One region of the Enterobacter cloacae complex sp. HYC042_NIDB genome, then DNA from elsewhere that is predicted to be linked to it. Evidence: predicted binding sites of a transcription regulator. Region 1 holds the regulator's gene; each other region holds the start of a gene.
What was found. Region 1 encodes CRP, which controls carbon source genes, mostly activating them, when cyclic AMP is high. Its sites were predicted from a motif close to ATGTGANNNNNNTCACAT; they were not measured.
Positions count from the first base shown of each region.

Region 2: a site for CRP is predicted at 2,211-2,228, ahead of OKF39_RS16935 (YfcZ/YiiS family protein). Genes of this name have one in related genera too.
Region 3: a site for CRP is predicted at 2,307-2,324, ahead of cdd (cytidine deaminase). Genes of this name have one in related genera too.

Region 1 is NZ_CP109650.1:4,503,151-4,506,742, reverse strand. It holds gene OKF39_RS21645 (YccS/YhfK family putative transporter) at 1-1,609, opposite strand, end outside; gene crp (cAMP-activated global transcriptional regulator CRP) at 1,667-2,299, opposite strand; gene OKF39_RS21635 (OsmC family protein) at 2,611-3,015, shown strand; gene OKF39_RS21630 (IS4 family transposase) at 3,149-3,592, shown strand, end outside.
Region 2 is NZ_CP109650.1:3,542,659-3,546,250, forward strand. It holds gene fadJ (fatty acid oxidation complex subunit alpha FadJ) at 1-264, opposite strand, end outside; gene fadI (acetyl-CoA C-acyltransferase FadI) at 264-1,574, opposite strand; gene OKF39_RS16935 (YfcZ/YiiS family protein) at 1,821-2,105, opposite strand; gene fadL (long-chain fatty acid transporter FadL) at 2,478-3,592, shown strand, end outside.
Region 3 is NZ_CP109650.1:3,348,929-3,352,520, reverse strand. It holds gene OKF39_RS16070 (glutamine synthetase family protein) at 1-396, opposite strand, end outside; gene sanA (outer membrane permeability protein SanA) at 518-1,237, opposite strand; gene cdd (cytidine deaminase) at 1,364-2,248, opposite strand; gene OKF39_RS16055 (CidB/LrgB family autolysis modulator) at 2,378-3,073, opposite strand; gene OKF39_RS16050 (CidA/LrgA family protein) at 3,070-3,465, opposite strand.

The DNA of each region.
Region 1 (3,592 bases):
GCGGATCGTCGCTCAGGATCAGACGAATGGCCTGCTGATCAGCCTCCAGCGCGTCGTGGGCGTTCTGCCTCAGCAGCCCGCTCTGCCACTGCGGCCACAGCCAGACCATGCCGCCAAAGGCAATCAGGCAGCCGATCAGGGTATCAATCAGCCTGGCGACAATAAACTGTTCGCCGTTAAGCGTCAGCAGCTGAAGGGTATATACCGCCGTCACCGTAAAGCCCACCATCGCCCAGCCGTAGTTTTTGCGAATGATTAGATAGCTTACCAGGGTGATCGCCAGCATGCCCGCCAGGGTATAGCCCTCGGGCACGTGAAAATGCAGCGTCACGCCCGCAATAATCAGCCCCGCCATCGTGCCGCCTGCCCGGTGCAGAATGCGCACCCGCGTGGCGCCATAGCCGTTCTGGGTAACAAACAGCACGGTCATTAAGATCCAGTACGGTTTCGGCAGGTGGAGCGCCATGCCCATCAGGCTGGCGATACTGAGCATGACGCTAATCCTTGCAGCGTTGCGCAGAGCGGAAGATTTCAGAGACAGGTAGCTTCTCAGCGCCGGCAGCAGCGGCAGACGTTTCTGTTTATCCGCCATCAGGTCACGGGAATAAAGCGGGCGCTGGGTGCGCAGCACGCGGGCGATGCGGCTGAAGTGCCAGGCGGCAAACTGGCCGACCGGGTTATCCGGGTGCTGACGGGCGATTTTCTCCAGCGCGCCGAGCTGTTTGTCCATGTTAAAGCGCGTGGGGTAGCGGTGGTAGAGAATATCATCGGCCAGCACCCGCAGGCGCGCGGAGACGGTTTGTGCGTTCCAGCGGATCACCGCTTCGGCATGGCTGCGCTCAACCAGCTTTTGCACCTCCTGCGGGTGGTGAAGGCTAACGGAGATATGCTCCTGAAGATCCAGCCCCACCTGGAAGGTGCGCAACAGCCGTTTATATTCGTGGTTCTTGTTGGCGGCGAGCATATGCAGCTGCTGATAGCACTGGCTTATCAGGTCTACCACCTTTTGCTGGCGCGTCAGCAATGGCGGTAAGGATTTTTCCGGATCCGTATGCTGGGTGAGCAGGGTGTATTTGGCTTCACAGTAATCCGCAAGCTGCACGTAGAGCAGGCTCAGAGATTCGCGCAGCGGCTGCTCCCGCCACAGCCAGAACCAGAACCAGTTAAACAGCCCGTACCACAGCGTGCCGAGGGCGTAGATCAGCAGCGGCTCCCACACGGGCATATTACCGGCGAGGCTCAGGGTGAAGATGGCCGCAATGAGTGACGCGGGAAGCAGCCGGGCATGGAGCGAGCTGATTTCGGCGGTGACGCCGAGGGTCATCGCCAGCACGGTCAGGATCAGCGGCAGGGGAATATCGCGAGCCAGCAGAAGCTGCACCGCGAGGCTACAGCCAGCAAACAGCGAGCCGCCAATTATCAGACGTTTGAAAAAGCGTTTATGGGGCGTGTCCAGACCGGCAATGTTGCAGCAGGCGGGGACGAGAGAAAACAGCAGGCCCTGCTGAAGATGTCCCAGGATCAGGCCCACGGCCACGGGAAGACACAGCACCAGCGTTTGTCGTAGTGCGTAGTTAACTTCCGGGTGATAGATCAGCCTGCGCCACATGGGGAATAGAGACAAAAACGGCGTGACACCTCGCGATGGCACGCCGTTTAGGCAGGATTAACGGGTTCCGTAAACCACGATGGTTTTACCGTGGGCGGAGATCAGGTTTTGATCTTCCAGCATTTTCAGAATACGGCCCACCGTTTCGCGGGAGCAACCGACGATCTGACCGATTTCCTGACGGGTAATTTTAATTTGCATGCCGTCCGGGTGGGTCATCGCGTCTGGCTGTTTCGCCAGGTTCAGCAGAGTCTGCGCGATACGGCCAGTCACGTCCAGGAAGGCGAGGTTACCCACTTTCTCTGACGTCACCTGCAGACGGCGCGCCATCTGGGAAGAAAGACGCATCAGGATGTCAGGGTTAACCTGAATCAGCTGACGGAATTTCTTATAAGAAATTTCAGCCACTTCACATGCTGTCTTTGCACGAACCCAGGCGCTACGTTCCTGGCCTTCTTCAAACAGGCCCAGTTCACCGATAAAATCGCCCTGGTTCAGATAGGAAAGGATCATCTCTTTGCCTTCCTCATCTTTGATCAGCACTGCCACCGAGCCTTTGACGATGTAATACAAGGTTTCCGCTTTTTCACCCTGGTGAATCAGCGTGCTCTTCGATGGGTACTTATGAATGTGGCAATGAGACAAGAACCATTCGAGAGTCGGGTCTGTTTGCGGTTTGCCAAGCACCATGCGCTGTTATCCTCTGTTATAAGCTGTCACCAGAGTCATCAGATGCATCCGGACTCTGGGGTTGCAATCGAATTCTTACCCATACCCTGGGAAGTCGGCTGTCGTAACGTTTCGCAGCCAGTAAAGTTTGATGTCCTCTGCATACATGTGTAACGTCAATGTATTACTGTAGCATCCTGAGTGTTTTAGCATAGCTTTTGCCGCGTGTCTCCTGGTGTCTCGCTTCAGCATGATGCAGGTCGCCTTCCATTGCGAGAAATGTAACGCACGCGTAATCTGTCACCAAAAATGCAACGTTGGAGTTAATGAATATGCAAGCGCGCGTGAAGTGGGTTGAAGGTTTAACGTTCCTGGGCGAGTCCGCATCAGGACACCAGATTTTGATGGATGGTAACTCCGGCGATAAAGCCCCAAGCCCAATGGAAATGGTGCTGATGGCGGCAGGCGGATGCAGCGCGATTGACGTGGTGTCGATTCTGCAAAAAGGCCGTCATGACGTGACGGATTGCGAGGTTAAACTCACCTCAGAACGTCGCGAAGAGGCGCCACGCCTGTTCACCCACATTAATCTGCACTTTGTTGTCACCGGGAAAGAACTGAAAGACGCGGCGGTCTCACGCGCGGTGGATCTCTCTGCGGAGAAATACTGCTCTGTGGCGTTAATGCTGGAGAAAGCGGTAAAAATCACCCATTCGTATGAAGTGATCGAGGCTTAATTATTGGGGCATCGTGCGTGTTGATGCCCTCACCCTAACCCTCTCCCACGGGGCTGAGGGTTCCCCAGAAAAATGAAAAGCACGATGAAGTGTGATCTACTGGTTGCGCTAACAAATCAGAAGAGACCTCATCGTGCCTTTACAGACAGTCTGCCAGAAATTTTTCTCCGCGTCTTTATCTGACATTCACAGCTTCCGGGTTAATGTCCTTGTTTCCATGGCCGTCGCGCTCACCCACGGCGCATCCCTGACCCTGACCAGCCTGGGGCGAACCCTTCCCGGCAGGGCGCACGTCAAAAATAAAATTAAACGTGTTGACCGTGCCCTGGGTAATGCCGCCCTTCACCGTGATATTCCCCGCATTCAGCACCTGCTCACACATACCATCACCTCCCTGATGCCCTTCTGCGTTATCGCTGTCGACTGGACCGGCTGGCATGACAGGAACTGGCATCTTCTGCGGGCAAGCCTGGTCTGTAATGGTCGTTCACTTCCGCTTATGAGTGAGGTTGTCCCCGCAGAGCTGGCGCAGAACAGTGATGTCCAGTGCCGCTTCCTTGACCGCCTGCATGCTGCC
Region 2 (3,592 bases), 960 kb from region 1:
ACGCGCCAGATCTTCAGCTTCCTGCGCGCTTTTCGCTCGGGCGATCATGTTGATATCGGCCCCGGCAATAAAGTTATCCGGCTTAGCCGAGATAAAGACCAGACCACGAATCGCTTTATTTTCGCGGATCTGCTTGAGCATGGCGCGAACCTGAGTGCCGAATTCAGCCTTCAGGGTATTCATCTTTTCATCAGGCACATCAATAGTGATAACCGCGACGTTATCGAGGCGAACCGTCAGATTAAATGCAGATGGCATATCCATTATTCAGCCTCCAGAACCATTGCTGCACCAAGGCCGCCCGCCGCGCAGGCGGTGACGAGACCAAACCCGCCGCCGCGGCGACGGAGTTCGTGTAGTGTCTGGGTGATCATTCGCGCGCCCGTGGCCGCAAACGGATGGCCGTAGGCGATCGACCCACCCAACACGTTGAATTTGCTCTGATCCACTTCGCCGGTGGCATGGGCGCGGCCCAGCACGTCGCGTGCAAAACGCTCGCTTGCCAGCAGCTGCACGTTTGCCAGGGTTTGCGCGGCAAAGGCTTCGTGCATATCAATCAGGGTTAAATCCGCCAGGGTTAGCCCCGCGCGATCCAGCGCCAGCGGCGTGGACCACGCCGGACCTAACAGCATGTCCTGCCAGACATCAATGGCGGTAAAGGCATAGCTGCGCAAATAGCCCAGCGGCGTGATGCCCAGCTCTTTTGCACGCGACTCCGTCATCAGGATCACCGCAGCAGCACCATCGGTCAGCGGCGTACTGTTGGCCGCCGTCACGGTGCCGTGCTTGCGGTCAAACGCCGGACGCAGTTTGGCGTAATCCGCCAGCGTCGAGGTACCACGAATATTGTTGTCTTCAGTAAGAGGCTCTCGATAGGGAGGCGTGTAGGCGGTCATGACCTCGTCGGTGAGTTTGCCCTCCGACCAGGCTTTCGCTGCCAGCTGATGCGAGCGATGCGCCAGCGCATCCTGCTGCTCGCGGGTGATGCCGTAGGTTTTGGCCATCTGCTCGGCGGTATCGCCCATTCGCAGGCCAGTCGAATATTCCGCTACGGCAGGTGGCACGGGCATGAGATCGCGCAGGCGTAAACGCGAGAAGAGTTTGAGCTTCGCACCGGTGGTGCGGGCTTTATTAGCATCCACCAGAATGCGGGCCAGCTTTTTACTGACGCCAATCGGCAGTACGGAGGAAGAATCGGCGCCACCTGCGATCCCGGCGCGAATGGTGCCCGCCATCAGACTTTCCGCCACGTTTGCTACCGCCTGGAAGCTGGTCGCGCACGCGCGGCTAACGCTGTAGGCATCGGTATGAACGTTCATGCCGGTACCGAGAACAATCTCACGCGCAATGTTAGGGGCTTCAGGCATCTGCACCACCTGGCCGAAGACCAGCTGTTCGATGACCTCAGGCGGAATTTCGCTGCGAGCCAGCATCTCCCCCACTACCATTTTCCCCAGATCGACAGCCGGTATACCGTGAAACGCCGTCGCCTGACGTGCAAACGGCGTACGCAGACCGCTGACAATGGCAATGCGGTCACCTTGTCGGGTGATTAGCGGTAATGCCTGACTCATAACCTTCCCCTGTGAAAAATTTTACATGACTATAAAGTGGTCTGACCTGATAACAGTCTTAACCATTTTTTTACATTCAGCCAATCGGGGAAGCTTAAAAATGCGAGGTAAAACACAGAGAAGAAAAAGAAAATGCCCCTGCATGGCAGAGGCAATTGTGCGGTTTGTTGCCGGGTGGCGACGGTGCCTTACCCGGCCTACACGATCGTAGGCCCGTGCAAGCGAAGCGCCGCCGGGCAAAAAGGATTAACGCAGACCGAGCTGGAAAATCAGCGTTTCAGCTTCGCAGGCAAACACAAAGTCGATATCCAGCTTCACGCCGCCGTCCACTTCCGTGAAGGTAGATTTGATTTCACACGGATCGGACTCCACATCACGCGCGCGCTTGCTCAGCGCGGCCAGCGTATCTTCGGCTTCGGCGCGGTTGGTGAACACACGGCTGTAAGACGCGGTGCAATCGGTGTTGTCCATGATGGTGCCAACATCCATACAGCAGCAAACCGGGGTTTCATCAGCACTGCATTTACTCATAGCTCAATTTCCTCTGTATTCGCGCAGCGCGCGAGATAAACACGATGCTGATATTTTACGCCCCAGCGCTGGCTCTCTCCAGCCGTTAATGGCGCAAAATCGGATAAGTGACCGATATCACACTAAAAAATGATCTAAAACAAAAACCACCCTTTTGAGTGCGCCGCGATGGTCACAATTTTGCCAACCAGATCTCGTTTCAAGAAACATGTTTGAAAATATTAATAAACAAACTTGCAACATTCAGGCTGGTCGGACCTATACTCTGGCCACTGGTCTGATTTGTCTGTCATACCTCAGACCCTACACTTCGCGCTCCTGTTACGGTATGTAACAATTATTGAATAAAAATAACTCAATGAGGTTATGGTCATGAGCCAGAAAACCCTGTTCAACAAGACTGCGCTGGCAGTCGCAGTGGCAATCGTCTCTACTTCCGCCTGGTCAGCGGGCTTTCAGCTAAACGAATTTTCTTCCTCTGGCCTTGGCCGCGCGTATTCAGGGGAAGGTGCAATCGCTGATGATGCGGGTAACGCAAGCCGTAACCCTGCATTAATCATGATGTTCGATCGCCCGACCTTCTCTGCTGGTGCGGTGTATATCGATCCTGATGTCAACATTTCCGGCACGTCACCTTCTGGTGCGAGCCTGAAAGCAGATAACATTGCGCCAACGGCGTGGGTACCTAACCTGCACTTCGTTGCACCAATCAATGAACAATTTGGCTGGGGCGCATCCGTCACGTCTAACTATGGCCTTGCTACCGAGTTCAACAACAACTACCCGGCAGGCGAATACGGCGGTAAAACAGACCTGACAACGCTAAACCTGAACCTGAGCGGTGCTTATCGTCTGAACGACAGCTGGAGCTTCGGTCTGGGCTTTGATGCCGTCTACGCCGATGCAAAAATTGAGCGTTACGCCGGTGAACAAACGGCTCGCCTGCCGAAAAACAGCAACAAAATTGCCAGCCTGAAGGGCGATGAGTGGGGCTATGGCTGGAACGCCGGTATTCTGTACGAGCTGGACAAAAACAACCGCTGGGGCCTGACCTATCGTTCCGAAGTAAAAATTGACTTCGACGGCGATTACAAGAGCGGCATCCTGACGCCGGTCAACAGCCTGGTCCCTGGTGCGGGTACCACTATCCCGTGGGGGACTTCCGGTCAAACTGTCCCTGGCTCACTGTCACTGCATCTGCCAGAAATGTGGGAAGTCTCGGGTTACAACCGCGTAGCGCCACAGTGGGCTATTCACTATAGCCTGGCCTATACCAGCTGGAGCCAGTTCCAGGAGCTGAAAGCGACCGGCACCAACGGTCAAACGCTGTTCTATAAGGACGAGAGCTTCCACGACGCCTATCGCATTGCGTTGGGTACCACCTATTATATGGATGATAACTGGACATTCCGTACCGGTATCGCATTCGATGACAGCCCGGTACCGGCTGATAAGCGCTCCATTTCCATTCCGGATCAGGACCGCTT
Region 3 (3,592 bases), 1.2 Mb from region 1:
CTGCGCGGTATGCTCCGGATCCTGCGGACAGGGACGCAGAGAACCGGCGACCGGGACGCACAGCCGGTCGGGTTCATCATAAAGCGGGGCGGCGATTTTTCCCTTCTGATCCATGGAGTAGACGGAAAGCGGAAAATAACAGCCTTTTTCCAGACTCAGCATGCTCTCCACCGTGAGGCGCTTGCCGCGCATCGTGCCGTTGATATCGTTCAGGTAAACGTCAACGTGTTTCGTCTGCGGGTAGCGTTCCAGATAGTCGGCCACTTCCACGGCAATATTGTGCTGCAGGGCGTCAATTTTTTCATCCAGCCAGAGACCAGAATTAAGTGCACCGGGGAGTGATAAACCGGGGAAATTAAAATACGGGCGAAGACTTTTGAGGAAAAACGCATTCATTATCGAGTTCATAGTCATTCTTCAATGAAGCCGTAGCGGCAGTGAACTCAGGTTAAAAGAGCTGGCGTAAAGGGGGGATAAAAAGCGTCAGTGCCGGCGTAAAGAAAGTATAAAGGCAGGCCTACTTTTTCTCTTTTTTCTGCATATCCAGCAGCTGCTCCGGCGTCACCGCCGGGTAACCCTGCGCGTCTTCCGGCACTTCGTGCATCGCCGGAATGGGCACCAGAGGGCCTAAAAAGCGCGGTTCGCGTTTGAAGATATACAGATCGGCCAGGGCGCCAAAGCGGGCACCAAACTCGCGGACGCGCACGCTCAGCATATCTTTCGGCGACGGCACCGCGTAGCACTGGGCCTGAATGCCCATGTGCAGGGCGATAAACAGCGCGCGCTCGCAGTGGAAGCGCTGGGTGATGATGATGAAGTCGTTGGTATCGAAGACTTTGCGCGTGCGCACGATGGAGTCCAGGGTGCGGAACCCGGCGTAGTCGAGCACGATATCGGCAGGGTCCACGCCTGCGGCAATCAAATCCTTCCGCATCGTCACCGGCTCGTTATAGCTTTGCAGCGCGTTATCGCCGCTCAGCAGCAGGTAGTTTACCTTGCCGCTGTTGTAGGCGTTCAGCGCGCCCTGAATACGGTAGCGGTAATACTGGTTGATCACCCCTGTGCGGTAATACTTGGCGGTGCCGAGCACCACGCCCACCTGACGATAGGGCAGGTCCTGCAGGTCATCAAAGATATAGGGGGCCGTTTTCCAGCTCATCCAGCGGTCGAGACCCAGCACGATAAACAGCAGTATGCCGACCAGGACAGACAGGCTGTAAAAAACGCGCTTTAACATGAAGATGGCTCGTTCGTGGATGAAATTTAACTCAGGCTACTTTACCCGCCTGGTTAGCGCAAGAAACAGCGACTCAACTGAGGGGTTTTTCAGCAACGTGGCGGACATTTCTGTCCGCCGGAAGGTTTACGCCAGCAGGACGCGGTCGATCGTCGTGCAGCCTAACGCCTTGAGCGTTGCGGCGGTGGCATCCCACTGAATCAGCGGCGCATCGGCCTTTTCGGCCAGAACGGCACGCTGAATGTCCGGATAATCGTAGCCGTTCAGGCTCAGCAGGTTGAGTGCGCCCTGCAGCGGCGGCAGCGTTGGGTTAAACGCGGCGTTTTCCGCATAGCTGCCGGTGAAGATACGGCCATCGCGGCACTGCAGTGCCACGCCGCTCGGGGAGTTGCTGTACGGGGTGTGGCTCTTGTTCGCCGCGCGTATGGCCGCCTGGTTCAGGTCATCGCCGGACAGGGCGAAACCGTGATCCTGCTCGTCCATCAGCAGCGTTTTAATCTCAAGATCTTTCGGGCCGAAGGCGTCAGGCAGGTAATCGCCCAGCGTGTGCGGCGCGCGGCCCGGCAGGTTAATGCGCAGCTGCAGCCCGCTGTTCAGCTCGTTCATAAACTGGCGGCAGTGGCCGCACGGGGTATAGTTTACGGTGATGGCGCTCAGGGCTTTCTCACCGCGCAGCCAGGCGTGGCTGATGGCGCTCTGCTCGGCGTGAACGGTCTGCTGCATGGTTGCGCCGAGGAACTCCATGTTCCCGCCGAAGTACCAGGTTCCGCTGACGCCGCGCGCGATGGCGCCGACGTTGAAGTGGGAAAGATCGGCCCGGGCGCAGGCGGCAGCCAGGGGCAGCAGTGCGAAAGCCAGCGCGTCTTCATCCAGCCCGGTTGCCTGTTTAAGCACCGTGACCTGCTCCGCCGTCAGCAGGGCGGGGAAATGTGCATCTGCCAGAATGGGAGCCAGGGCTGACTGCAAATTCTCTGCAAGCTGAGCGAAGGCAGCTTGAAAACGTGGGTGCATGGCGTTTGCCTCATAAAGGTTAATGGATCGGTAGTTTACGGAGCCGCAAGGCCTTTATATGTGATCCACATCTCATTATGTATGCAACTTATGAAATCAAAATGAAATTTGCGCGACGCATCGCAAATTTTAGCCCATCACCGCCAGAATCAGCGGGAAAATGAACGGGGCGAGCAGGGAGGTGATAATCCCGCAGATCACCAGCGCAAGCGAGCTAAACGCCCCTTCCTGATAGTCCAGCTCCGCGCAGCGGGCGGTACCCAGCGCGTGCGAGGCGGTGCCCATCGACAGCCCGCGCGCTGCTTTGGTGTGAATACGCATCCCGTTCAGCAGAGTGTGGCCAAACACCGCGCCGAGAATACCGACGAAAATCACGCACATCGCGCTGATGGCTGGAATACCGCCGAGGCTGCCGCCTACCGCCATCGCGATAGGCGTGGTCACTGATTTAGGCAGGATAGAGGCGGCAATTTGCGGGGAGGCCCCCATCAACAGCGCCACCGACGTGCCGGTGATCATCGCCACCAGGCTTCCCACAAAACAGATAGTAATGATGGACTTCCACCGTGCGCGGATCTGGTGCAGCTGCTCGTATAAAGGAAAGGCAAGCGCGACAACGGCGGGCTGCAGGAGGTCGTTTAAAATTTTGCTGCCTGCAAAGTAACGCTCATAAGGAATGCCGGTGAGCAGCAGGAAGGGAATAATCACCACCATCGCCACCAGCAGGGGGTTCAGCAAGGGCATTTTAAATCGTGCGGCAAGCTTGCGCGCGGCGAAGAATACCAGCAGGGTTAACGGCAGTGACCACCAGATATTAGCCATCATTTTTTTGTTTTCTCCCCGACCACGTTACGTTCTCCATGTACCAGATGAGAACTCCAGCTCACCACCAGGAAAACCACCAGCGTACTGACCGCGCAGGAAACGACAATCGGGCCGAACTGCGCCTTGAGCAAATCAAAATACTGCATGACGCCCACACCGATAGGCACGAACAGCAGCGCCATGTAGCGGATAAGAATGAAGCAGCCTGGATTGACCCACTTTGCAGGCAGAATTTGCAGCGCCAGTAAAACGAAGAGGATCAGCATACCGATAATGCTGCCGGGAATGGTGATGGGCAGCAGCGACGCGATGAAAATGCCGGCATACAGGCAGGCGTAAATCAGGACGAATGCGCGCAGATATTGCCAGATAATGTTCAATGATTTGCTCATGGTGATAGTCCTTGCTGAAACGCATTCATCATACAATTAAACCTAAAAATGTGCCACGGATCACATCATGAATTTTGAGCATACCAGACATTCCGGAATGGAACGTCCGGTATTACCTTACTGGTGC